DNA from 4 places in the Herbaspirillum sp. Her4 genome. Region 1 is predicted to be linked to each of the others. Evidence: predicted binding sites of a transcription regulator. Region 1 holds the regulator's gene; each other region holds the start of a gene.
The links. Region 1 encodes sigma-54, which starts transcription at its own class of promoters, with help from an activator protein. Its sites were predicted from a motif close to TGGCANGNAANCTGCTTT; they were not measured.

Region 1 (5,717 bases):
CGCCGACATCGCGCACGTTGTGCACCACATCGGCCAGCGCTTCTACATCCTTGCGCCGCATGTCCAGTTCCTGATGCAGGTTGAGTACACCCGCTTCGGACACCATCAGGTGCGTTTCCACCTGGCCATGCTTGCGCAGATGCTCCAGCAGCCGCACGCCATAGATGGCACCGGTGGCACCGGTGATCGCAACGATCAGGCGCTGGCGCGGCTGGCTGGAAGAACTGCTCATGAGTCAGTCAGGCAAGTAAAACTCAGCCCTTGATCAGGGTCTGCAGTTCGCCGGACTCGTACATCTCGGTCATGATGTCGGAGCCGCCGACGAATTCACCCTTCACGTACAGCTGAGGAATGGTCGGCCAGTTCGAGTATTCCTTGATGCCCTGGCGCACGTCCGGGCTTTCCAGCACGTTGACGGTGACGATGTTCTCGGCACCGCTGGCCTTCAGCAGCTGGATGGCCTTGCCGGAAAAGCCGCATTGGGGGAACTGTGCAGTGCCCTTCATGAACAGCACCACGGGGTTTTGGGTCACGGTTTCTTTGATCCAGGATTGGACGTCGCTCATGGCTGTGCCTTTAAAAATGGGATTGCCCGACATTATAGGGAAAAGCCGGCGGGCGCGTTGAAATCGCCTGCATGCTGGTGGCCTGTCTGAACGGGCAAAAAATTGCATCGAGGAAATGATTTATATCGTATGCAAATTCTTGTGTCGAAGATGAGGGTGCCGTGAAGACATTCAAGCCGTCCCTTGCATCATCGTCAGCAGCGGCGGTGGAAAAGTTGCTTTACGCAATGATTTATATCTTTTCCACAGGCTTGGCCAGTTCGGCGGCCGCAAATGAAAAAGGGCGCTTGCGCGCCCCTTCCTCATGAAATTCGGCTGGCTTTCTCAGCAGCCTTGCGGCTGCGAGGTGGCTTGCCGAGGGTGTCCTGGCTTATGCCGCTCCGGCCACCGCATCCTCCGGCGTTTCGTCCGGCAGGCGCTTGGCCATGGAGTGATGCTCCTGCAACTTGTCCTTGTGCTTGATGACCTGGCGATCGAGCTTGTCGATCAGCGTGTCAATGGCAGCGTAGAGGTCGTGTGCGATGCTTTCCGCATGTAGATCCTTCCCCTTGATGTGGACGTTGATTTCCGCTTTTTGGCGCTTTTCCTTTTCTGTGAGTTTATCTACGCTCAGGATCACGCTGACGTCGATCACGTTGTCGAAATGGCGCTTGATACGCGAGAGCTTGCTTTGCACGTATTCCCGGATGGCGGGGGTCAGTTCGAGGTGGTGTCCACTGATGGTCAGATTCATACAAGACTCCTATCGTGAAGTCACTGGAGGTTCGTGCAATCGATCCTGCTGCAGCTGTACCACGGGCACGGTCTTCGTGTCGGATGGCGCGGGCATCAGTCGGATGCTTGCCTGAACACAGCAACGGTACTGCAGAAAAACTGAGGAAAAACTCAGAGGGACTTGCGGAGATTGACCGGCGGAATCTTCAACACTTCGCGGTATTTGGCGACTGTGCGTCGCGCGACCACCATGCCTTGTTCTGCCAGCATATCCGCAATCTTGCTATCGGATAATGGGGTCTGCGGGTTCTCGGCTCCTATCAACTGTTTGATCAGCGCCCGTATCGCGGTGGAGGATGCTTCACCTCCGGTTTCAGTCGCGACATGGCTACCGAAGAAGTATTTCAACTCAAACATTCCATGCGGAGTGAGCATGTATTTCTGAGTCGTCACGCGAGAGATGGTGCTCTCGTGTAGACCCAGTGTATCAGCAATTTCACGCAGCACAAGGGGGCGCATGGCGACTGCCCCATGTGAAAAGAAGTTTCTTTGACGTTCCACAATAGCCTGCGCGACGCGCAAAATTGTATCGAAACGTTGCCGCATGTTCTTGATGAGCCACTTGGCTTCCTGCAACTGCGACGACAGCGAACCTTCTCCCTTGGCTTGCTTCAATGCACTGGCATACATCGCATTGACGCGCAGCTTGGGCATGACCTCATGGTTGAGCATGACCTGCCAGCCGTTCTTTGTCTGCTTGACAATCACGTCCGGCACCACATAGTCCGAGGCATCACGCGCGAATTCCGCACCCGGATGCGGACGGCACTGGCGGATCACGGCCTGCGCTTCACGCAGGTCTTCGTCATCGCAATCCAGTGCCTTCTTGATCTTGTTGAAATCGCGTTGTGCAAACAGCGGCAGGTAATCCTCCACGATCCTCAAGGCCAGCTTGCGCGTCACGAAGGGAATCTTGGGCAGGCGGCGGATCTGCAGGGCCAGGCATTCGCCGGCACTGCGCGCACCGACACCCGCCGGGTCCAGGCTCTGCAGCAGCTTGAGCGAAATCGACAGCTCTTCCATGTCGATGCCCAGCTCTTCGGGCAGGCGCGCGTGGATGTCTTCCAGCGGCTCTTCCAGATAGCCGCTCTCGTCGAGCGCATCGGTGAGCAGTTCCAGCAGCGCACGATCACGCAGGGTGCGTGCGGTCACGCGGATCTGTTCCAGCAGGTGTTCGCGCAGGGTCAGTTCGTGCGCTTCGAGTTGTGGACGGGCATCGTCATCGTCTGGCGACTTGCCGCTGCGCGCGACGTCGTCGAAGCTCCAGTCGGCATCCCCCGTGACACCGGCTTCCGGCGCGTTGTCCTGGTAGTCGAAGCTGGAATCGCCATCGCTGGCGGCCGGGGCCGCTTCGCCGCTGCCTTCGTGACTGGTTTCGGCAACGCCGCTGGAGGGCGAACTGGAGACCGCGCCATCGGCCAGCAGACGTACCGAATTGTCGAGCGCGTCGTCGAGGCGTTCCAGCAGGGGATTGTCGGAGAGGATCTGTTCCAGTTCCTGGTGCAGTTCCAGCGTCGACAGTTGCAACAGTCTGATCGACTGCTGCAGTTGCGGCGTCAATGCGAGGTGCTGCGAGGTACGTAACTGGAGCGACTGTTTCATCTGTCTTTCTGAAAGCGGCGTGGCCCGCTGGTTGCTCTGCCGGTCGTTGCGTATTGCGTATTACGTGATGCGCACTCTGTATTTCTTCAAGCGTATCGGGCAAGCCGACTGCACCGCTTACATGCGGAAATGCTCGCCCAGATACACGCGGCGCACCGACTCGTTGGCGATGATCTCTTCCGGATTGCCGCTGGCCAGCACCGTGCCCTGGTTGATGATGTAGGCGCGATCACAGATGCCCAGCGTTTCGCGCACGTTGTGGTCGGTGATCAGCACGCCGATGCCGCGTTCCTTCAGGAAGCGCACGATGCGCTGAATCTCGATCACGGCAATCGGGTCGATACCGGCGAACGGTTCATCCAGCAGCACGAAGCGCGGATCGGTGGCCAGTGCGCGGGCGATCTCGACGCGCCGGCGTTCACCGCCCGAGAGCGACAGCGCCTGGCTTTCGCGCAGCTTCTCGATCTGCAATTCGTGCAGCAGGTTGTTGAGGCGGCCTTCGATTTCATCGCGCGAGAGCGGCTTGCCCTCTTCCCGGCGCAGTTCCAGCACGGCGCGGATATTGTCTTCCACCGTCAGCTTGCGGAATACCGAGGCTTCCTGCGGCAGGTAGGACAAGCCCATGGTGGCACGCTTGTGGATCGGCATGCGCGAAATGGACGCGCCATCGAGGTCGATCTCGCCACCATCGGAAGGCACCAGTCCCACGATCATGTAGAACGAGGTGGTCTTGCCGGCCCCATTGGGGCCGAGCAGGCCGACCACCTCGCCGCTGCGCAATTCCATCGAGACATCGCGCACTACCTGGCGCGCGCCATAACTTTTCTTCAGGCCGCGAACGACCAGCGAGCTGACTGCCATCGTTACTGATCCTTTCCGCTGTCGCGACGCGTTGCAGGCTGCGCGGCGTTGTTCTTGCCCGCGGGCTGGGCCGACGGGGTGGCCGGCGCGGTGCTGCCTGCCGGCGGCGGATTCTTGGGCTGGATCACCGCAGTGATGCGGCCTGCGCCCGGCTTGCTCTCGCCGGTGGCGGTGTTGTTCACGGAATAGAATTCGGCGCGGCTGTCGTAGGAGATGAATTCGCCGTTGACTTCATCGGTGATGCGATCGCCGTCCATGCGCTGGATGTGCGCGCGCTGGAACAGCTTGGAGATTTCGGTCTGCTCCGAATACTCGATGCGCTCGGCCTGGCCTTCGATCCACAGGTTGGGACCGCCGTCACGCTTCTGGCGGAAGTTGGCCAGCGCGCCCGGGGCCGCATACAGCACCGCATTTTCATAACCGTACTGGTCGGTCGTCAATACCACGCGGCCGGCCTTGATGATCAGCGTGCCGCGGGTCATGACCACGTTGCCGGTAAAGGTCTTCACCTGGCGCACGTCATCGTAGACCATCTGGTCTGCCTCGATGTTGGTCGGCTTGGTGGAGTCCGCCTTCTCGGCGTTGGCCACGCCGCACACGGCAGCCAGCATCAGCATCGGCAGTAAGAATGAGCGTTTCATTGGGTTCCTGTCTGATCGGTTCTTGGCGTTTTTATCCCGGAGTCATCCGGCTTAGCGTTTCTTCGGAGTGGGCTCGTAATAGCCGCGGACATTGCCGAACAGCTGCACCACCTGGGTCGCATTGTTGGCCACCATGCCCACGCCGTTCAGGCGCGTGGTGCCCATGGTCATGGCCACCGGCTTGTCGGTCTTGACGATTTCATCGTCAGGCAACAGCAGCAGGTATTCCGAGACCAGGTGCATCTGCTCGCGGCCCTTGTAGGGCGCGCGGATGGCATTGGCGTTGCCGTACATGTGGATCTGTGTCTGGTCGTCGGTGACGCGCGCGGTATCCGAGTAGAGCTCCATCGGTGCCTGGTTCTGGTCCAGGTTGTGCACCACCGGCTTGGTGATCTCGAAGGAGTCATCCGTGGGGTAGTGCACCATCTTCGTTCCCGCAACGTCATAGCGCGGCAGACCGGTCGGGCCCATGCGCACGTAGTTGAAGTTTTCCAGGTAGTAGTCGGGTTTGCCGCGCGGGCGCTGCGCCGGTTGCTGGTCGCCCGCAGCCCGCATGGCCTGCATCACCCAGAAGCTGCCCAGGGCGCCGGCGATCAGGATCACCAGGATCACCGCCAGGCGGATGCGCTCGGCGTTGCGTTCTCCGCTGCGCCCGCTCATGCCAGGTACGGCGCGAGGGCCGCCTCGTAGTTGCCTTGTGCTGCCAGCACCAGGTCGCAGATCTCGCGCACGGCACCATGGCCGCCGCTGGCCTGGGTCACGTAGTCGCTGCGCGACTTCACCTCGCGATGGCCGTTGGCCACGCAGGCCTTGAATCCGACGCGGGTCAGTACCGGCAGGTCGATGATGTCGTCGCCCAGGTAGCCGCAATCCTGCGGCGTCAACTGCACCTGCAGCAGCAGCTGTTCGAAGGCCTGGCGCTTGTCGTGGATGCCCTGGAATACATGGGCGATGCCGAGATCGCGCGCACGGCGCAGCACATAGGGCGACTGGCGCGCGGTGATGATGGCGGCAGCGGTGCCGTATTGCTGCATCATCTTGATGCCGTGGCCATCGAGCGCGTTGAAGCGCTTGAAGGCCTCGCCATCCTCGCCGTAGAACAGGCCGCCATCGGTGAGCACGCCATCCACGTCGAAGATCATCAGGCGGATCGCCGCCGCCTTGGCGAGCGCGGCAGCGGGCAGGGTGCTGGCGAAGGCTGGCGCGTTCATCAGATCACCTTGGCGCGAGTGAGATCGTGGATGTGCAGCGCGCCCGTGAGCACGCCGGCCGC
Region 2 (5,717 bases), 1.7 Mb from region 1:
GCCGCAGTAGTAAGCAATGCCCGGCATGGTGATGAATCCCCCCATGGAGGTGATGTTGATGATGTGGCCGCTGCGTCTTGCGCGCATGGTGGGCAGCACGGCCTTCATCATGGCCACGGCACCAAACACGTTGACATCGAACTGGTGCCGCATCTCTTCAAACGAGGATTCTTCGAGCGCGCCTTCATGTCCATAGCCGGCGTTGTTGATCAGCACATCCACCGGAGCCAGGTGCTCGACCACCGCAGCAATGGCGGGGAAATTGGTCACATCGAGAACGATGGCCGTCGCCCGTGCGGGATCAAGCTGCTCGAATTGCTCTTTGGCGGCTTGGCTGCGCACTGTGCCTGTTACTGAATGGCCAGCCTGCAGGGCCGCATCCGCCAGCGCCTGGCCAAAGCCCGAGCTCACGCCCGTAATCAGGAAATGCAATGTCCTGGAATTTTTCATGGGAATCCTTGTAGCTCCTTGATGGTGGCCTCTCCCGGAGGCCGAAGCAGCTTCCCGACGCAAAGGACGATGGGTGCCATCATAGGCAGGACTCCACAAATCCACCATGTCGGTTAGCATGTGGTGTTTGCCTAAAACTATGAGATTGCTCATGTCGGGAAGCACGAAGAAATCCGCGAAGAAAAAATCGAATGCGCATCAGCGCATGGTGCAGCTGCTCACCGAGCTCGCCCCTGACGAGGGCTACAACCTGTCGCTGCTGCCGGATGTGCGCTTCCTCAGGTCCAACCGTGCATTGAGTGAAACGCCGGTCCTCTATGAGCCGGGCATCGTGGTGGTCGTGCAGGGACGCAAGCGTGGATTCCTCGGCGGGCAAACCTATCTCTATGATGCCCGTCACTACCTGGCTGTTTCGGTACCCGTCCCGTTCACGATGGAAACCGACGCCACAGAGAAGACGCCTTTGCTGGCGATCTATTTCCGGCTGGATTTTCAGCTGCTGGCTGAAGTGCTGGTGCAGATGGACGATGCCGACCTCTCCGCCCATCCGCAGACCATGTTCGCGACCCGGATGGATGCCAGCATGTCCGCCTCCGTGTTGCGTTTTCTGAAAGCGATGCGGGTGCCGATGGAAGCCAGGATCCTGGGCCGTTCACTGGTGAAGGAGATCTACCTGCGGGTACTCACGGGCCGGCAAGGAGCCTCCATGCGCGCCGCACTGCGCACTGACGGGCAGTATGGAAAAGTCGCCAGGGCCATCAGGAAGATCCATGCCGCCTACGCGGACAAACTGGATGTGGGGCAGCTCGCGCACGAGGCCGGAATGAGTCCGCCTTCCTTCCATGCGCATTTCAAGGCGGTCACCGCTACCTCGCCGATGCAATACCTGAAATCGACGCGCCTGCATCAGGCGCGTCTGCTGATGCTGCGCAATGGCCTGACGGTGGCCGAAGCCAGCGCACGCGTCGGCTACGAGAGTGCATCCCAGTTCAGCCGCGAATTCAAACGCCTGTTCGAACTGCCGCCGACGCAAGAGGTGGCGCGGATGAAGGATGCGTATGCGCTGCCCGATCCGGAACCGTCGGCGCTGTTCGTGTCATCGCACTAGCGCCTGTTCAAACCGGGTCTGCGAGGTACATGACCGCCAGGGGGCGCAGCGTCCTGGATTTCCCACGGCGGATGATCGCCGAAGTCCTCCGCAAGATAGTCGACGAAACGGCGGACCTTGAGCGGGATTCCTCGCGCGCTCGGATAGACGGCCTGGATAGCCAGTGCAGTGGCGCGGTAATCCGGGAGCAATGCAATCAACCGTCCCTGCCTGATGTGCTCACCGAAAACGAAGGCCGGCCCGTAAGCCACACCCGCGCCCGCCAGCACGCAAGCCAGAAGCATCTGCATGTTGTTGGCTGTCACACGGCAGGGTCCGTCGAGGCGATGTGCCTCTCCCGCCGCATCGATGAATGTCCAGTCTCCGGCAGACACCGCGTCACTGAAGGCCAGACGCGGCAGGCGCGACAAGGCTTCCGGCGTGGCCGGCAGGCCATGCTGCGCGATCAGGCCGGGGGAGGCGCAGGCAATCATGCTGCAGGGTGCCAACCGGCGCGTGACCAGCGCAGGATCGTCGAGCTTTCCGATGCGGATGGCCACATCCACGCCCGCATCGATCAGATCGACATAGCGGTCGCCGAGCACGACCTCGACGTTGACCTCCGGGTGATCCGCCAGATAGCGCGCAACGACCGGGCCCAGGTGCATCGCGCCGAAAGTCACCGGCACCGCCACCCGCAGCAGGCCGCGTGCGCTACGTTGCACGGCAGTCGCTTCGCGGTTCGCCTCATCGAATGCAGCGAGGATCTGGCGGCAACGCTCGTAATACGTCCGGCCCACATCGGTGAGGCTCAGGCGGCGCGTAGTGCGCTGAAACAGACGCGCCCCCAGCTCCGCCTCGACCTGGCTGACGTGCTTGCCCGCCATCGCCGGCGACAGCGCGAAGCGACGCGCGGCCCCGGCAAAACTGCCCTCCTCCACTGCGGCCACGAAGACATTGAGGCTCATCAGTTTGTCCATGCCGTTCCCTATTCGATCATCTGAGTGTCGACTGTGACTAACAATTTGCCAATTATAAATTTTTCGCATGGAATCTACCATTGACTCTCCCCCTCACAAAGGAGCAGACACATGCATATCGAAACCAACGGAACGCGCATCCATGTTGCCCAGCAGGGCAGCGGCGAACTGGCGCTGGTGTTCCTGCATTACTACGGCGGTTCGTCGCGGGCCTGGGATGCGGTAGCCGCGCGACTTGCGCACCGCTGCCGCATTGTTGCCACCGACCATCGCGGCTGGGGCCGCTCTGATGCGCCGGCCGAGGGCTACCGGATTGCCGACCTGGCCGCCGATGCCGAGGGTGTCATTGCCGCGCTGGGACTGCAGCGCTATGTCCTGGTCGGCCACTCTATGGGTGGCAAGGTGGCGCAGCTGATGGCCTCGCGCCGGCCGCACGGGCTCGAAGGGCTGATCCTGGTGGCACCGTCCCCGCCTTCGCCCATGCTGCTCTCCGCTGAACAGCGCGCCATGCTGGTGGGTGCCTACCAGACGCGCGAATCGGTGGAGTTCGTGATCGATCATGTGCTGACAGCACAACCGCTGACGGCGGCCCGCCGTGCACAGGTCATCGAGGATAGCTTGCAGGCTGCGCCCCAGGCCAAGCAAGCCTGGCCCAACGTGGCGATGGCGGAGGACATCACCGCGGAGGTGGCCATCATCGACGTGCCCACGCTCGTCATCTCGGGCGAGCACGACCAGGTGGACCGGGTCGCGACGTTGCAGGCAGAGCTTTTGCCGCGCATTCCGCAGGCGGCACTGCACATCCTGCCCGGCGTGGGCCACTTGTCACCATTGGAAGACCCGGAGGCGGTGGCGCAGCAGATCGCAGGCTTCATTGACGCGCTGGCCAAACCGAAGCGGCCATAAGCAGCGATAGGTAGACAGGGCCTGGCAGCCAACGCACCAAACTGCAGCCCACCCTCGCTACCCGGCACCGATATGCACGGAGTTCGTGCATATCGGCGCCTGACATCGTACAGGCGCACCGAAAAAATCTTTTCGAATCAAGGCACTGTGAATTTTTCACCAAAATGGAACGGAAATTGCTTTAGTCGTGGCTTTCACGCATTTCCTTGCACACTTTTTGGGAGATTTTCTGGTGGACGATCACAAAAACGGCGCAGACGCCCTCTTCATTTTGCTGGGGGCGATCATGATCCTGGCCATGCATGCCGGCTTTGCCTTCCTGGAACTGGGGACTGTGCGCAAGAAGAACCAGGTCAATGCCCTGGTGAAGATCCTGGCCGACTTTGCTGTATCGACTATCGTCTACTTCTTTATCGGCTATTACGTGGCGTATGGCGTGAGCTTCTTTGCCGGTGCCGAAACGCTGGCCGAGCGCAGCGGTTTCGAGCTGGTGAAATTCTTCTTCCTGCTGACCTTCGCGGCGGCCATCCCGGCGATCATCTCGGGCGGCATTGCCGAGCGTTCCAAATTCAATCCGCAGCTGATCGCCACGGCGGTGCTGGTGGGTCTGGTCTATCCCTTCTTCGAAGGTATCGCGTGGAACCAGCACCTGGGCGTGCAAGCCTGGATGGCGGCCACCTTCGGCGCCGAGTTCCATGACTTCGCCGGCTCCATCGTGGTCCACGCGGTGGGTGGCTGGATCGCGCTGCCGGCGGTCCTGCTGCTGGGCGCACGCCGTGGCCGCTACAGCAAGGAAGGCGCGGTGGCGGCGCATCCGCCCTCCAACATTCCTTTCCTGGCCTTGGGTGCGTGGATTCTGACGGTGGGCTGGTTCGGCTTCAACGTGATGAGCGCGCAGACCTTGGACAAGATGAATGGCCTGGTCGCCATGAATTCGCTCATGGCCATGGCCGGCGGCACGCTGGTGGCGCTGCTGATGGGCCGCAACGATCCCGGCTTCGCCTACAATGGCCCGCTGGCCGGCCTGGTGGCGGTGTGCGCGGGCTCGGACCTGATGCATCCGCTGGGTGCACTGGTTACCGGCGGCATTGCGGGGGCGATTTTCGTGTGGATGTTCACCCGCACCCAGAACAAGTGGAAGATCGACGATGTGCTGGGCGTGTGGCCGCTGCATGGCTTGTGCGGCCTGTGGGGCGGACTGGCGGCCGGCATCTTCGGCTTGCAGGCACTGGGCGGACGCGGTGGCGTGTCGTTCATGTCGCAGCTCATCGGCAGCATCATGGGAATCGCCATTGCGGCAGCGGGCGGATGGATCGTCTATGGCTTGCTGAAGAAGGCTGTCGGGATACGGCTGGATCCGGAGCAGGAATTTGAAGGAGCGGATCTGGCCATTCACAAGATTTCTTCTACGGCGGAGAGGGAGACCAGTTGGTAAGACGGTGACAAGCAACAATGAAATCTGGCGAGCCCATTCGAATCGATCGGACTCCTCGGGACTGAAATAAAACTACCATCACCAAAGCGTCGACGCTTTTGAAAAGGCCACCATTTGAACTGACCCCATAAAGTTGGACGGTCATTAGCCGGTTAAGGCCCAGAGGACTGAGTTCTGTATTGCACGGGACTCAGTCCTTTTAATTTGGTCTTGATGCGGTGATGGTTATAGTAATGGATGTACTTGCGGATCTCGGTCTGCAACTGGTCAATACAAGAGAATCTGTGCAAGTAAAAGCACTCCGATTTGAGTGTGCCGAAGAAGCTTTCCATGGCCGCGTTGTCCAGGCAATTTCCCCTTCTCGACATACTCTGTGTGATGCCAGTTTCCGCCAAGGTACGCCGATAAGCATGCATCTGGTACTGCCACCCCTGATCGGAATGAAGCATCGGCCGGGTTACTCCCTTTAAGGTTGCTATGGCTTTCTTGAGCATGCTCTTGACCAGATGAAACTGCGGTGAACGGCTTGTCTGATACGCCACGATCTCGCCGTTGTACAGGTCCATGACGGGCGAGAGATAGAGCTTTTCCCCGCTGACGTTGAACTCCGTCACATCCGTTACCCATTTTTCCCCGAATCGCTCCGCCTTGAATTGCCGTTGGAGTACGTTCGCTACACTGACATGGCCAGGGCCGCGATACGAGCGGTATTTCTTCGGCCTCACTAGCGATTTCAAACCAAGTTGGAGCATCAGGCGCTGAACGGTTTTGTGGTTGATCACTTCGCCAGCTTTTCTTAATGTGGTCGTAATCCGCCGATAGCCGTATCGGCCTTTGTGGAGCTCATAAACCTTGCAGA
Region 3 (5,717 bases), 2.3 Mb from region 1:
ATCGTGCTCTTCATCTTCTGGGGCTCGGCCAGCCGGCTCGACAGCGAATACGGTGAACGCACGCGCAACGCCCAGAAGCTGGCCGAAACCAGTGCGTTGCTCAATGCCGTCAGTGAAAGTACCAGCGACCCGATCTTCGTCAAGAACCGCCAGGGCCTGATGATCTTCGCCAACCCGGCCACGCTGCACAAGCTGGGCAAGACTTGGGAAGAGACCATGTACCGCTCGAGCCGTGAACTGTTCCTGGTCGAGGAAGAGGCCGACACCGTCGACCGCGATGATCGCCGCGTCATGGCCTCGGGCAAGCCCGAGAAGCTGGAGCAGACGCTTCACCTGCCCGAAGGCGTGGTGACCTTCCAGACTGCCAAGGTGCCGTGGTTCGGCAAGGATGGCAGCGTGCAGGGGGTGATCGGCATCAGCACCGACATCACCGAACGCAAGCAGGCCGAGGATGAATTGCGCGAGCGCGAGAGCCGGCTGGAAAAGACCGTCATCGAGCGTACGGCGCTGCTGCGCGAACTGACCAACCACCTGGAAACGGTGCGCGAGGAAGAAAAGCGCGCCATCGCCCGCGAGTTGCATGACAACATGGGCGCGTCGCTGACGGCCCTGTCGATGCACCTGGAAGGGGTCTACCAGATCCTGCCGCCGGATGAAAAATGGGCCGATCGCAAGACCCGCATGCAAGGCCTGATGAAGTCGCTGGTGGCCACCACCCGGCGCATCCAGACCGAGCTGCGTCCCAATACCCTGGACCTGTTCGGGCTGAAGGCTGCGATCTCGGAACAGCTCGATGAATTGCACGAGCGCACCGGCATCGCCTGCCACGCCAGCCTGCCCGATGAAGACGTCGATGTGGGCCACGAGATGGAAATCGCCATCTACCGCATGCTGCAGGAAATGCTCAACAACGTGACCAAGCACGCCAAGGCCAGCAAGGTCGACGTGATTCTCGATGTCGATGAGGATCATGTGGCGCTGACCGTGCGCGACGATGGCGTGGGCATTCCCGAAGAGCGGCGCGACAACCACAAGACCTACGGTCTGCGCGGCCTGCGCGAGCGCGCCACGTTCTTTGGTGGCGAGGTCGATATCCGCTCCACGCCGGGCAAGGGCGCGCTCATCAGCATCAGCCTGCCGATCCGTCCGGAACTTGCTGCCAGCGAGACTTGAAGGGCCGGCGCCCGACGGTATTCAAGATTGCGTCACACCCTCTGAAAGCCGCCCCCAGGGCGGCTTTTTGCGTTTTGGTGAGGTTTGTTTGAAGAGCGTTTTTCCTGCACGGTTTTTCGTTTTTTCCTACGCGTGAAAGGACGACTCTCTTATGTTCGCCCGACAGGCTCATCGGTACCATGAATTCATCGTCACTCACCGCCCGTCGGGCCGGCAAGGGTGGCGGAGCCGGCAGCCAGCCCAGTGCGGCACCGGGTAACCATCAGGCAAACAACCCAAAGGAGCCATCATGAACAAGGACCAGATCAAAGGCAGCTTGAAGGAAGTGGCAGGCAAGGTGCAGGAGAAGACCGGTGAGCTGACCGGCAATACCAGCCAGCAGGTCAAGGGTGCTGCCAAGCAGGTCGAAGGCAACGTCCAGAAGACCTATGGCGATGCCAAGGAAGCCGCCAAGGACTAAGTCCTGGATGTCCGTGTTCCGGTGACCTGATCACTCACCGGCGGCACGGGCCGGCAGGGTGTGAAGGACATCTGAAGCAGGCAGCACAGCGCGTGTAGGAAAACGCCTACACGAATATCGGAAACGGCTGATTTTGTGATGCAGCAATTTCCGCGACCATGTGGTCATGGTGCTGGTAGAGCCGGGAATTGCAAAAGAGTTCACGGTTTGCCGCATGAAATTTTGCTCACCGCCAGAAGGGACCCCTGAAAGGGACGACCATGAAAAAAACAGTCGGTATTTGCATGCTGGCAGCCGCTTCGGCTTTCGCCTCTCACGCTTTCGCAGAAACTCCGCAAGCCGTCGACAGCGCATCGCGCTGGTCGGCTTCCACGATGGACCGTCACATGCCGGTGGATGCAGCGCGTCTGCACAAGCTGGGGCAGAAGAAATTCCGCTACATGGACATGGCCGAGAGCAAGCGCTCCAAGTCCCTCCAGAACGCCGTACTGCTGTTTGGCGCACGCGCCGATGGCAAGGATCCGGCAGCGCAACGCGAACCGGCCAAGGCTGCGCCCAGCGCACCGGTTTATCGTGATCACGCACAACAGCCCAAGGCGCCGCGCGTGATCATGCGTCCGTCGACCTGATCGGCGGCCGTATTCCCCTATTCGACAAAGAGGAAGGAGTCATCATGAAGACCATGCAAAAACTGGCAGTGACCTCGGTAGCCATCTGTGCCTTTGCCGCCCTGACCGGCTGCAGCGGCATGACCCAGCAAGACAAGAACACCGCCATCGGCGCAGGTGCCGGTGCCGTCGGTGGTGCAGTCCTCACCGGTGGCAGCGCCATCGGGACCGTGGGTGGTGCCGCCGTCGGTGGCGTCATCGGCAATCAGGTCGGCAAGTAATTCGCTGGTCGGCTGATCCCGGCCGCCGCTCCTCGCGCTGAGGAGCGGCCCACCACAACGCCGCGACAGGGTGACCTGTTGCGGCGTTGTTGCATTCAGGCAGTGGAGGGAGCCAGTTTATTTCGGAGCCGGGTGGCTGCCGTGCTTGTGGTGATTGTGCATCTGTTTGGGGTCACCCTTGACGGATACCGCAACGGGTTCGCCGCCCTGGTAGTCCTTGAAGATGCGCTGTGCCCGCGCAGCATCCTGCGACCTGGCGTCGGCGGCTTGCTTGCGGCAGGCTGCAGCATCCTTCCCGCGTAGGCTGCGGCAGCCCTGCAGCGCCTCGGCATAGGCGGCCGCCGTTTCCTTGTTCAGGTTTTGCAGCCGGCCTTTGGCGCTGTTGTCATCCTGGTACCAGCGCTGGGGATCGGCCTTGCTGACATCTTCTTCAGCAGCGTGCGCGGCGGCCGCGCAAAGCAGGCTCAGGGCCGCCAGGAGAGCGGGCAGGGGAGAAGCGAGGAATTTATTGTTCATCTGATGTCAGCCTCATCACGGTACGGGAGCAGGGAAAGCCATGCGCGTGAGCTTGCCCCGGCGGGGCGGGGCGGCGTCCACAAGCAAACGGCGCGGACGGTGACAGGCACCGTCCGCGCCGTTTTCCCGTCCGCCACCGGATGGTATCAGGCTTGCGGGAGGGAAGGGAGCGTCCGAAGGCTGGGGCCAGGGCAGCCGGACCGCACAGGCCGGCTGCCGCCCCGCCTTATATCTTGCCGAGCAGCAGCAGGATCAGCAGGATGATGACGATGGTGCCAGCGATACCGCTGGGACCATAGCCCCAGCTGCGGCTGTGCGGCCAAGCGGGGATGACGCCGAGCAGGATCAGGATCAGGACGATGAGCAGGATGGTGCCGAGGGTCATGGATTTCTCCTTTGTTATTGAGTTCGTTCTTGCCCGCCAGGGTGCAAGCGCCGGGTGATTCGTAAAGCTGGGGTCATCTTAGGGTCAGCCGGTCCGCCGCACGATCAGCGCCCATCGCAATGTGCTGTAGGAAAATCCGGCAAGCGTGAGTAGGTGGCCGCGCCCCCGGCTTGGCCAGCGCAGGCCATCGTTGCGACCCTGACAAATCGCTGCCAACTTGGTGCAAGGCACAACCGAAGTGCGGATCCCGCCCGATTTGATCGCGCCGCGAGGTCCTCCTCCTGCCGCTGCGGATATCATCGTGTTCCCTTGCAACGCAGTTCCCATGCGGCTTTCCGAGGTGCGTCGCGGTTCTGGCACGCTCTTTGCTGAAGCTGATGCACAAGCGCAGCAATGCGCAAGCAACGTGAAGGTGTGGCCAATGGCGGTCGCGCCGTCCAGGACAAAGGCGTCTTCCGGTATGGGTCATCCATGTCGGAACACGCCTTTTTTGTTTGGGCTTTCTTCAAATCGCAACGCAAGGGGAATGGTGCTATGGAATCCAAAGGTCAGGCAGGCAAGACAGGCGCGCTCGGCAGCGGCATGCAGGATGCACAGGACAGCGCGCTCAAGGCAGCGGACAGGGTGGACGGCAAGCGCCGCACGCTCCTGCAGGGCGGTGCACTGGCCGCCGGCAGTGGCATGCTGGGCATGCTCCCGGGCGGTGCTTGGGCGGCCGGCTCGGACAAGCCGGAAAAGGAAGAAGTCAAGATCGGCTTCATCCCCCTGACCGATTGCGCCTCGGTGGTGATGGCCTCGGTGCTGGGTTTCGACAAGAAGTACGGCATCAAGATCGTCCCCAGCAAGGAAGCCTCCTGGGCCGGCGTGCGCGACAAGCTCACCAACGGCGAACTGGACGCGGCCCACGTGCTATATGGCCTGATCTATGGCGTGCAACTGGGCATCGGCGGCCAGAAGAAGGACATGGCGGTGCTGATGGGCCTGAACCATAACGGCCAGGCCATCACCTTGTCCAAAAAGCTGGCCGACAAGGGGGCGGTCGATGGCGCATCGCTCTACAAGCTGATGCAGACCGACAAGCGCGAATACACCTTCGCACAGACCTTCCCGACCGGCACCCACGCGATGTGGCTGTATTACTGGCTGGCCGCCAACGGCATCAATCCGATGAAGGATGCCAAGGTGATTACGGTCCCGCCGCCGCAGATGGTGGCCAACATGCGGGTGGGCAACATGGATGGCTTCTGCGTGGGCGAGCCCTGGGGCCATCGCGCCATCGTCGATGGCGTGGGCATCACCGCCATCACCACCCAGGACATCTGGAAGGACCATCCCGAGAAGGTGCTGGGCACTTCGCTGGAGTTCGTGCAGAAGTACCCCAACACCTGTCGCGCCATGATGGCCGCCATCCTGGAGGCCAGCAAGTGGATCGATGCCTCGCTGGCCAACAAGAACAAGATGGCCGAGGTGATCGCCGACAAATCCTATGTGAACACCAGCAAGGACGTGATCGACCAGCGCATCCTCGGGCGCTACCAGAACGGCCTGGGCAAGACCTGGGACGATCCCAACTACATGAAGTTTTACGACGAAGGCCAGGTCAACTTCCCCTTCCTCTCCGATGGCATGTGGTTCATGACCCAGCACCGCCGCTGGGGCCTGTTGAAGAGTGATCCGGATTACCTCGCCGTGGCCAAGTCGGTCAACCAGATCGATCTCTACAAGGACGCTGCCGCCATGACCAAGACACCGCTGCCCAAGGAGGTCATGCGCAGTTCCAAATTGATGGACGGCACGGTGTGGGACGGCAAGAATCCGGCGGCCTACGCGCAGGCGTTCAAGATCAAGGTGTAAGCGGGTGCGGCCTGCGCCGTGTCCATCAAGGTGAAGTGCTTAGAGCAAGGGGAAGATGATGAGTGCAGTCGCAGAGAGCATCATGGGTGAGAACGCCAAGCCCGCTGGCAACGGCCACGCCGGCGTGTCTGCTGCCAGCGAGCCGGTGCGTGCAGCCGCCGCCAACGAAGCGCAGGTGGCACCCGCCGCCAGCGCTGCCGGCAGCGTGAAAGCGCGCAGCCTGCGCAAGAAGATCATTGCGGGCGGCCTCTTCATGCGCGTGGTGCCGCCCCTGCTGGGGGTGGCGCTGCTGGTGCTGGTCTGGCAGATCATCGCCTTGAAGACCGCCAGCTTCCCCACGCCATGGGTGACCCTGAAGGAAGCGGGCGTGATGTTTTCCGATCCCTTCTACCGCAACAGTCCCAACGACCAGGGCATAGGCTGGAACGTGCTGGCTTCGC
Region 4 (5,717 bases), 850 kb from region 1:
GCCATCGGCCTGCTGTGCTTTGCCGCTTCGCTGTTCCTCTCGGCGCTGATCGCGCGCAGTATCAGCGTGCCCCTGCAGCGCCTGGTGGGCGCCATGAAGGAAGCCGGCAGCGGCGATACCACGGTGCGCGTGGAACAGGCCGGCGGCGACGAGATCGCCATCCTCTCGCGCAAGTTCAACGAGATGGCCGGCAAGCTGCAGCAGAACAAGGAAGAACTGGAAGACCAGGTCGCCCGCCGCACGCGCGAGCTGGAGCTGGCCAACCGCAAGCTGGAAGCGCTCTCGGCCACCGATGGCCTGACCGGGGTGGCCAACCGGCGTCGCTTCGACGAGGTACTCGACAGCGAGCTGCGGCGCTCGGTGCGCTCGGGCCATGCGCTGGCGCTCCTGATGCTGGACGTGGATTACTTCAAGAAATACAACGACCGCTACGGCCACGTGGCAGGGGACGAATGCCTGCGCATCGTGGCGCGCGTGCTGCAGAAGAGTTCGCGCCGTGCTACCGACCTGGTAGCGCGCTATGGCGGCGAGGAGTTCTGCGTCATCATCGCCGAGAGCGATACCGCCCATGCCCTGCAGCAGGCCGAGCACATCTGCCAGGCCATCTTCGAACTCAAGCTGCCGCATGCCGATTCGCCCTTCGGCTACATCACGGCCAGTATCGGCGTGGCCTCGCTGCAGCCGGATGAGCACACCAGCGCCGAACAACTGCTTCGCGTGGCCGACCAGGCGCTGTATCACGCCAAGTACCAAGGCCGCAACCGCGTGGTGCTGGGCAGTGACGCGACCAGCAACCTGTGATCGGGTAGAGTCGCACGGACCGGTTCACCTGACGAAATGCTGACGTCGCGCGACGCTTTGCAAAGTTGCGTCAAGACGCCGCCGGCGGCCCTGAACCAATGTCATCGCGCTGCATCATATCGCTATGCCCACCATCACTTTGAGAAGAGAGGTATAGCAGATGAACCCGAGTCGCCAAGAAAAAAAACACTGGACCATCGATGACATCGACCTGAACCGCATCGACCGCGAGCGGGTGCGGCAGAATGAAGACCTGTTCTACCTGGTGGCCTGCGCTTCCTTCGTCGAAAGCGGTTCCGACCTCTACACCCACAACCTGGTGGAATTCTACAAAGGCGATGCCGAGGTCGAGACCTGGTTGCGCGAGCAGTGGGAACAGGAAGAGCTGCAGCACGGCGCGGCCCTGCGCGCCTATGTCGAGCATGTCTGGCCGGAGTTCGACTGGCCGCGCGCCTACCAGGGCTTCCTCGACGAATATTCGCAATACTGCAAGGTCGAGCTGCTCGAACCGACACGGGCCCAGGAGCTGGCCGCGCGCTGCGTGGTCGAGACCGGCACCTCCACCTACTACCGCGCGCTGGCGCGGGCCACCGACGAGCCGGTCCTGAAGCACCTGGCCGGACTCATCGCCAATGACGAGGTCAATCACTACAAGCATTTCTACCAATACTTCCGCCGCTATCGCCGCCAGGAAAACATCGGCCGCTCGCGCGTCTTCGGCACCCTCAGCCGCCGCACCCTGGAACTGAAGAGCGAGGACGCCGATTGCGCCATCCGTCACGTGGTGATGGTGTACAAGCCGGAACTGGCCGCCGATCCGGCACGCGTGAAGGAACTGGCCTCGCGCATGAGCCGTACCGTGCGCGTCAATCTCAAGCCCGAAACCACCATCAAGATGATCATGCGGCCGCTGGAGTTGCCGGTGGCCCTGCAGAACATGATCGAATTCCCCTTGCGCCAGTTCATGCAGCACGTGCTGCTGCGCTGATCCGGCGCCGGAGGATGGTCCGCCAGGACCATCTTCCGGCCCACGCGGCAGGCAGGCACCGCAATGGATCACGCCGGCTGCTGCCCCATCGTTCAGGATGTGCTCGCTATTGTGAACAATCCGTCTCACCCCTCAGGAAGTTGAACCACCTGCCGCAAACCCGCCTCCAATGGCGCTTTGCGCGGCGCACCAAGATCGCGCATCGCCGAGCGCCAGGCTGGTGAGTGTTGCCGCAGCGACATGGGACTGTCGACAATGGCGCTCGGCTTTGGTGCGCAATCCTGGCGTGCCTGACAACATTCTTCCCGCACCGCGCCCCTCCCCGCCCCGCTTTGATGCAGCCCGCAGGCCCTTGGCGGGGCATTGGCACGCAATCTGCTAAAGCGACTGGGCAGTGAAAAAAATCTTCCAAAACTTTTCTCGAGGGAGCACCACATGTCACGTCGTACCGTACTGAAAGCCACCGCTCTGGGCGCATTCGCACTGGCCGCATCCTCCTGGCTGCCGTCGGCCTTCGCTGCCGACACCATCAAGGTCGGTATCCTGCACTCGCTGTCGGGCACCATGGCAATTTCCGAAACGTCCCTCAAGGACGTGGCCCTGATGACCATCGACGAAATCAACGCCGCCGGCGGCGTGATGGGCAAGAAGCTCGAACCGGTGGTGGTCGACCCCGCCTCGAACTGGCCGCTGTTCGCCGAAAAGGCCCGCCAGCTGATCTCCCAGGACAAGGTCTCGGTGGTCTTCGGCTGCTGGACTTCGGTGTCGCGCAAGTCGGTGCTGCCGGTCTTCAAGGAACTGAACAGCCTGCTGTTCTACCCGGTGCAGTACGAAGGTGAAGAACTGGAGAAGAACGTCTTCTACACCGGCGCTGCCCCCAACCAGCAAGCCATTCCCGCCGTGGAATACCTGATGTCCAAGGAAGGCGGCGGCGCCAAGCGCTTCGTGCTGCTGGGCACCGACTACGTCTATCCGCGTACCACCAACAAGATCCTGCGCGCCTTCCTGCACAGCAAGGGTGTGAAGGACTCCGACATCGACGAGGTCTACACCCCGTTCGGCCACTCCGATTACCAGACCATCGTGGCCAACATCAAGAAGTTCTCCGCAGGTGGCAAGACGGCCGTGATCTCGACCATCAACGGCGACTCCAACGTGCCCTTCTACAAGGAACTGGGCAACGCCGGCCTGAAGGCGACCGACGTGCCGGTGGTGGCATTCTCGGTGGGTGAAGAAGAACTGCGCGGTGTCGATACCAAGCCGCTGGTGGGCCACCTGGCCGCCTGGAACTACTTCGAATCGGTGAAGAATCCGGTCAACACCGCCTTCATCAAGAAGTGGAAGGAATACGCCAAGGCCAAGAACCTGCCCAACGCCGATACCGTCGTGACCAACGACCCGATGGAAGCCACCTACGTCGGCATCCACATGTGGGCACAGGCCGTGGAAAAGGCCAAGTCCACCGACACCGACAAGGTGATCGCGGCCATGGGTGGCCAGACCTACAAGGCACCGTCGGGCTACACGCTGGAAATGGACAAGACCAACCACCACCTGCACAAGCCCGTCATGATCGGCGAAATCAAGGCGGACGGTCAGTTCAACGTGGTCTACAAGACCAAGACCACCATCCGCGCACAACCGTGGAGCCCGTACATCCCGGGCAACGAAAGCAAGCAGAAGAACTAAGCTTGCGGTTGCTGTTGTAGTTCATGGCGTTCTTCGGAGCGCCTTCGATACGCCGCGCTGCGGCTACTCAGTCCGAACGGGTTTTTGTTGCACAATCTACAGACCGTTCGCCCTGAGTAGCCGCGTCAGCGGCGTATCGAAGGCGCTCCGTCCGCCCCGATGCATCTCCCTCCACAAGAAAACCGCCCGACGACTCGCCCCGGCCACCGCATTGACCGGCCCGCGCTTCGAGGCGCACACCGACCATGAAACCAGCCATCCAGTTCCTACGCGGGCTGCTCGCGACCTGGCTTTGCGTCCACGCCCTGGGGGCGTTCGCAGCCATCGATCCGGCCCTGCTCAAGCCCCTTGGCGGAGACGACCCCGACGCGCGCATCGACGCCGTCAACCAGATTGCCGCGCTGGCCAATGAAGACGCGCTCAAGATCCTCAACGCCTTGAACAGCGACGCGCTCTACGTCACCCCCGCCGGTGACGTGCTCATCGTCGACGACGCCGGCAAGGCATTCAATCCGGCCACCGACCAGACCGGCCCGGCCCCCGATGACGCCGAAGGCATCACCGTCAACAACCGCCTGCGCGGCGCTGTCGATGGCGCGCTCTCGGGCCTGAAGCTGCTCTCACCGCAGCGCGACCAGCGCCTGGCCGCCGCCGGTGAATTGCTCAAGAATGCCGACCCGGCGCAGATCCCGCTGATCGAAAAAGCGCTCGCCAAGGAAAGCGATCCGCAGATCAAGGACGTGCTGCAGCAGGTGCAAGCCACCGCCAACCTGCATTCGGCCGACCCGGCGGCACGCCGCGCGGCCGTCAAGAAACTGGCCGAGACCACCAATGCCTCGTTGAAGCCGGTGCTGGAAAACATGCTGGCCAAGAATCCCGATGGCTCCTACGTCGAAGCCGATGAAGGCGTGCGTATCGAAGCAGTGCGCACCCTCTCCGCGCTGGACCGCCACCTGGCCATCGTCGACTTCGCCGGCAAGCTGTTCTATGGCGTCTCGCTGGGCAGCGTGCTGCTGCTGGCCGCGCTGGGCCTGGCCATCACCTTCGGCCTCATGGGCATCATCAACATGGCCCACGGTGAGCTGCTGATGATCGGTGCCTACACCACCTACGTGTGCCAGCTGGTGTTCCGCAAGTTCTTCCCCGGTGCCATCGACGCGTATCTGGTGGTGGCACTGCCGGCCGCCTTCATCGTGGCCGCAGCGGTTGGCATCGCGCTGGAGCGCCTGGTGATCCGCTGGCTCTATGGCCGTCCGCTGGAAACCCTGCTCTGCACCTGGGGCATCAGCCTGATGCTGATGCAAGGTGTGCGCTCCATCTTCGGTGCGCAGAACGTGGAAGTGGCCAACCCGAGCTGGATGTCGGGCGGCGTGACCGTGCTGGGTTCGCTGGTGCTCTCCTACAACCGCATCGTGATCGTGTTCTTTGCGCTCTTCGTGGTCTTCGCCGTGTGGCTGATCCTGAACAAGACCCGCCTGGGCCTGTTCGTGCGCGCCGTCACCCAGAACCGCCGCATGGCCGACTGCGTGGGCGTGTCCACCGGCAAGATCGACATGATGACCTTCGGTCTCGGTTGCGGCATCGCCGGTCTCGGTGGCGTGGCGCTCTCGCAGCTGGGCAACGTCGGTCCCGACCTGGGACAGGGTTACATCGTCGACTCGTTCATGGTGGTGGTGCTGGGCGGCGTGGGCCAGTTGGCCGGTACCGTCATTGCAGCCTTCGGCCTGGGCGAAGTCAACAAATTCCTGGAGCCGATGGCCGGTGCCGTGCTGGCCAAGATCGCCATCCTGGTCTTCATCATCGTATTCATCCAGAAGCGTCCGCAAGGCCTCTTCGCACTCAAGGGAAGGAGCGTGGAATGAGCACCATGATCATGCGCCCCTCGCTGTTCAATCGCCCGTCCTGGACCGGCATCGTCATCTGCACCATCGTGCTGGCGCTGCTGCCGGTCTGCAACCTGCTGTTCCCCGCAGATAGCGCGCTGCACGTGTCCTCCTACACCGTCGCTTTGGTCGGCAAGTTCATGTGCTACGCCATGGCGGCGCTGGCACTGGACCTGGTGTGGGGCTATACGGGCATCCTGTCGCTGGGACATGGCGTTTTCTTCGCACTGGGCGGATACGCCCACGGCATGTACCTGATGCGCGCCATCGGCCGTGACGGCGTGTACCAGAGCAACCTGCCTGACTTCATGGTGTTCCTGAACTGGAAGGCCTATCCCTGGTATTGGTGGATGACC

Region 2: a site for sigma-54 is predicted at 3,589-3,606, ahead of ACWFUC_RS08135 (ammonium transporter). Genes of this name have one in related genera too.
Region 3: a site for sigma-54 is predicted at 3,778-3,795, ahead of ACWFUC_RS11000 (CmpA/NrtA family ABC transporter substrate-binding protein). Genes of this name have one in related genera too.
Region 4: a site for sigma-54 is predicted at 2,154-2,171, ahead of urtA (urea ABC transporter substrate-binding protein). Genes of this name have one in related genera too.

The regions. Positions count from the first base shown of each region.
Region 1 is NZ_CM176330.1:92,913-98,629, reverse strand. It holds gene ACWFUC_RS00435 (UbiX family flavin prenyltransferase) at 1-232, opposite strand, end outside; gene grxD (Grx4 family monothiol glutaredoxin) at 255-566, opposite strand; gene ACWFUC_RS00425 (hypothetical protein) at 728-874, shown strand; gene hpf (ribosome hibernation-promoting factor, HPF/YfiA family) at 937-1,299, opposite strand; gene ACWFUC_RS00415 (RNA polymerase factor sigma-54) at 1,452-2,942, opposite strand; gene lptB (LPS export ABC transporter ATP-binding protein) at 3,060-3,803, opposite strand; gene lptA (lipopolysaccharide transport periplasmic protein LptA) at 3,806-4,444, opposite strand; gene lptC (LPS export ABC transporter periplasmic protein LptC) at 4,496-5,104, opposite strand; gene ACWFUC_RS00395 (KdsC family phosphatase) at 5,101-5,655, opposite strand; gene ACWFUC_RS00390 (KpsF/GutQ family sugar-phosphate isomerase) at 5,655-5,717, opposite strand, start outside.
Region 2 is NZ_CM176330.1:1,777,586-1,783,302, reverse strand. It holds gene ACWFUC_RS08155 (oxidoreductase) at 1-450, opposite strand, end outside; gene ACWFUC_RS08150 (AraC family transcriptional regulator) at 656-1,558, shown strand; gene ACWFUC_RS08145 (LysR family transcriptional regulator) at 1,555-2,517, opposite strand; gene ACWFUC_RS08140 (alpha/beta fold hydrolase) at 2,629-3,423, shown strand; gene ACWFUC_RS08135 (ammonium transporter) at 3,656-4,858, shown strand; one part of gene ACWFUC_RS08130 (IS3 family transposase) at 5,011-5,717, opposite strand, start outside.
Region 3 is NZ_CM176330.1:2,413,800-2,419,516, forward strand. It holds gene ACWFUC_RS10970 (PAS domain-containing sensor histidine kinase) at 1-1,173, shown strand, start outside; gene ACWFUC_RS10975 (CsbD family protein) at 1,463-1,633, shown strand; gene ACWFUC_RS10980 (hypothetical protein) at 1,894-2,262, shown strand; gene ACWFUC_RS10985 (YMGG-like glycine zipper-containing protein) at 2,307-2,522, shown strand; gene ACWFUC_RS10990 (hypothetical protein) at 2,640-3,038, opposite strand; gene ACWFUC_RS10995 (DUF3309 family protein) at 3,265-3,423, opposite strand; gene ACWFUC_RS11000 (CmpA/NrtA family ABC transporter substrate-binding protein) at 4,006-5,277, shown strand; gene ntrB (nitrate ABC transporter permease) at 5,336-5,717, shown strand, end outside.
Region 4 is NZ_CM176330.1:940,251-945,967, forward strand. It holds gene ACWFUC_RS04335 (sensor domain-containing diguanylate cyclase) at 1-801, shown strand, start outside; gene ACWFUC_RS04340 (ferritin-like domain-containing protein) at 962-1,789, shown strand; gene urtA (urea ABC transporter substrate-binding protein) at 2,225-3,478, shown strand; gene urtB (urea ABC transporter permease subunit UrtB) at 3,724-5,340, shown strand; gene urtC (urea ABC transporter permease subunit UrtC) at 5,337-5,717, shown strand, end outside.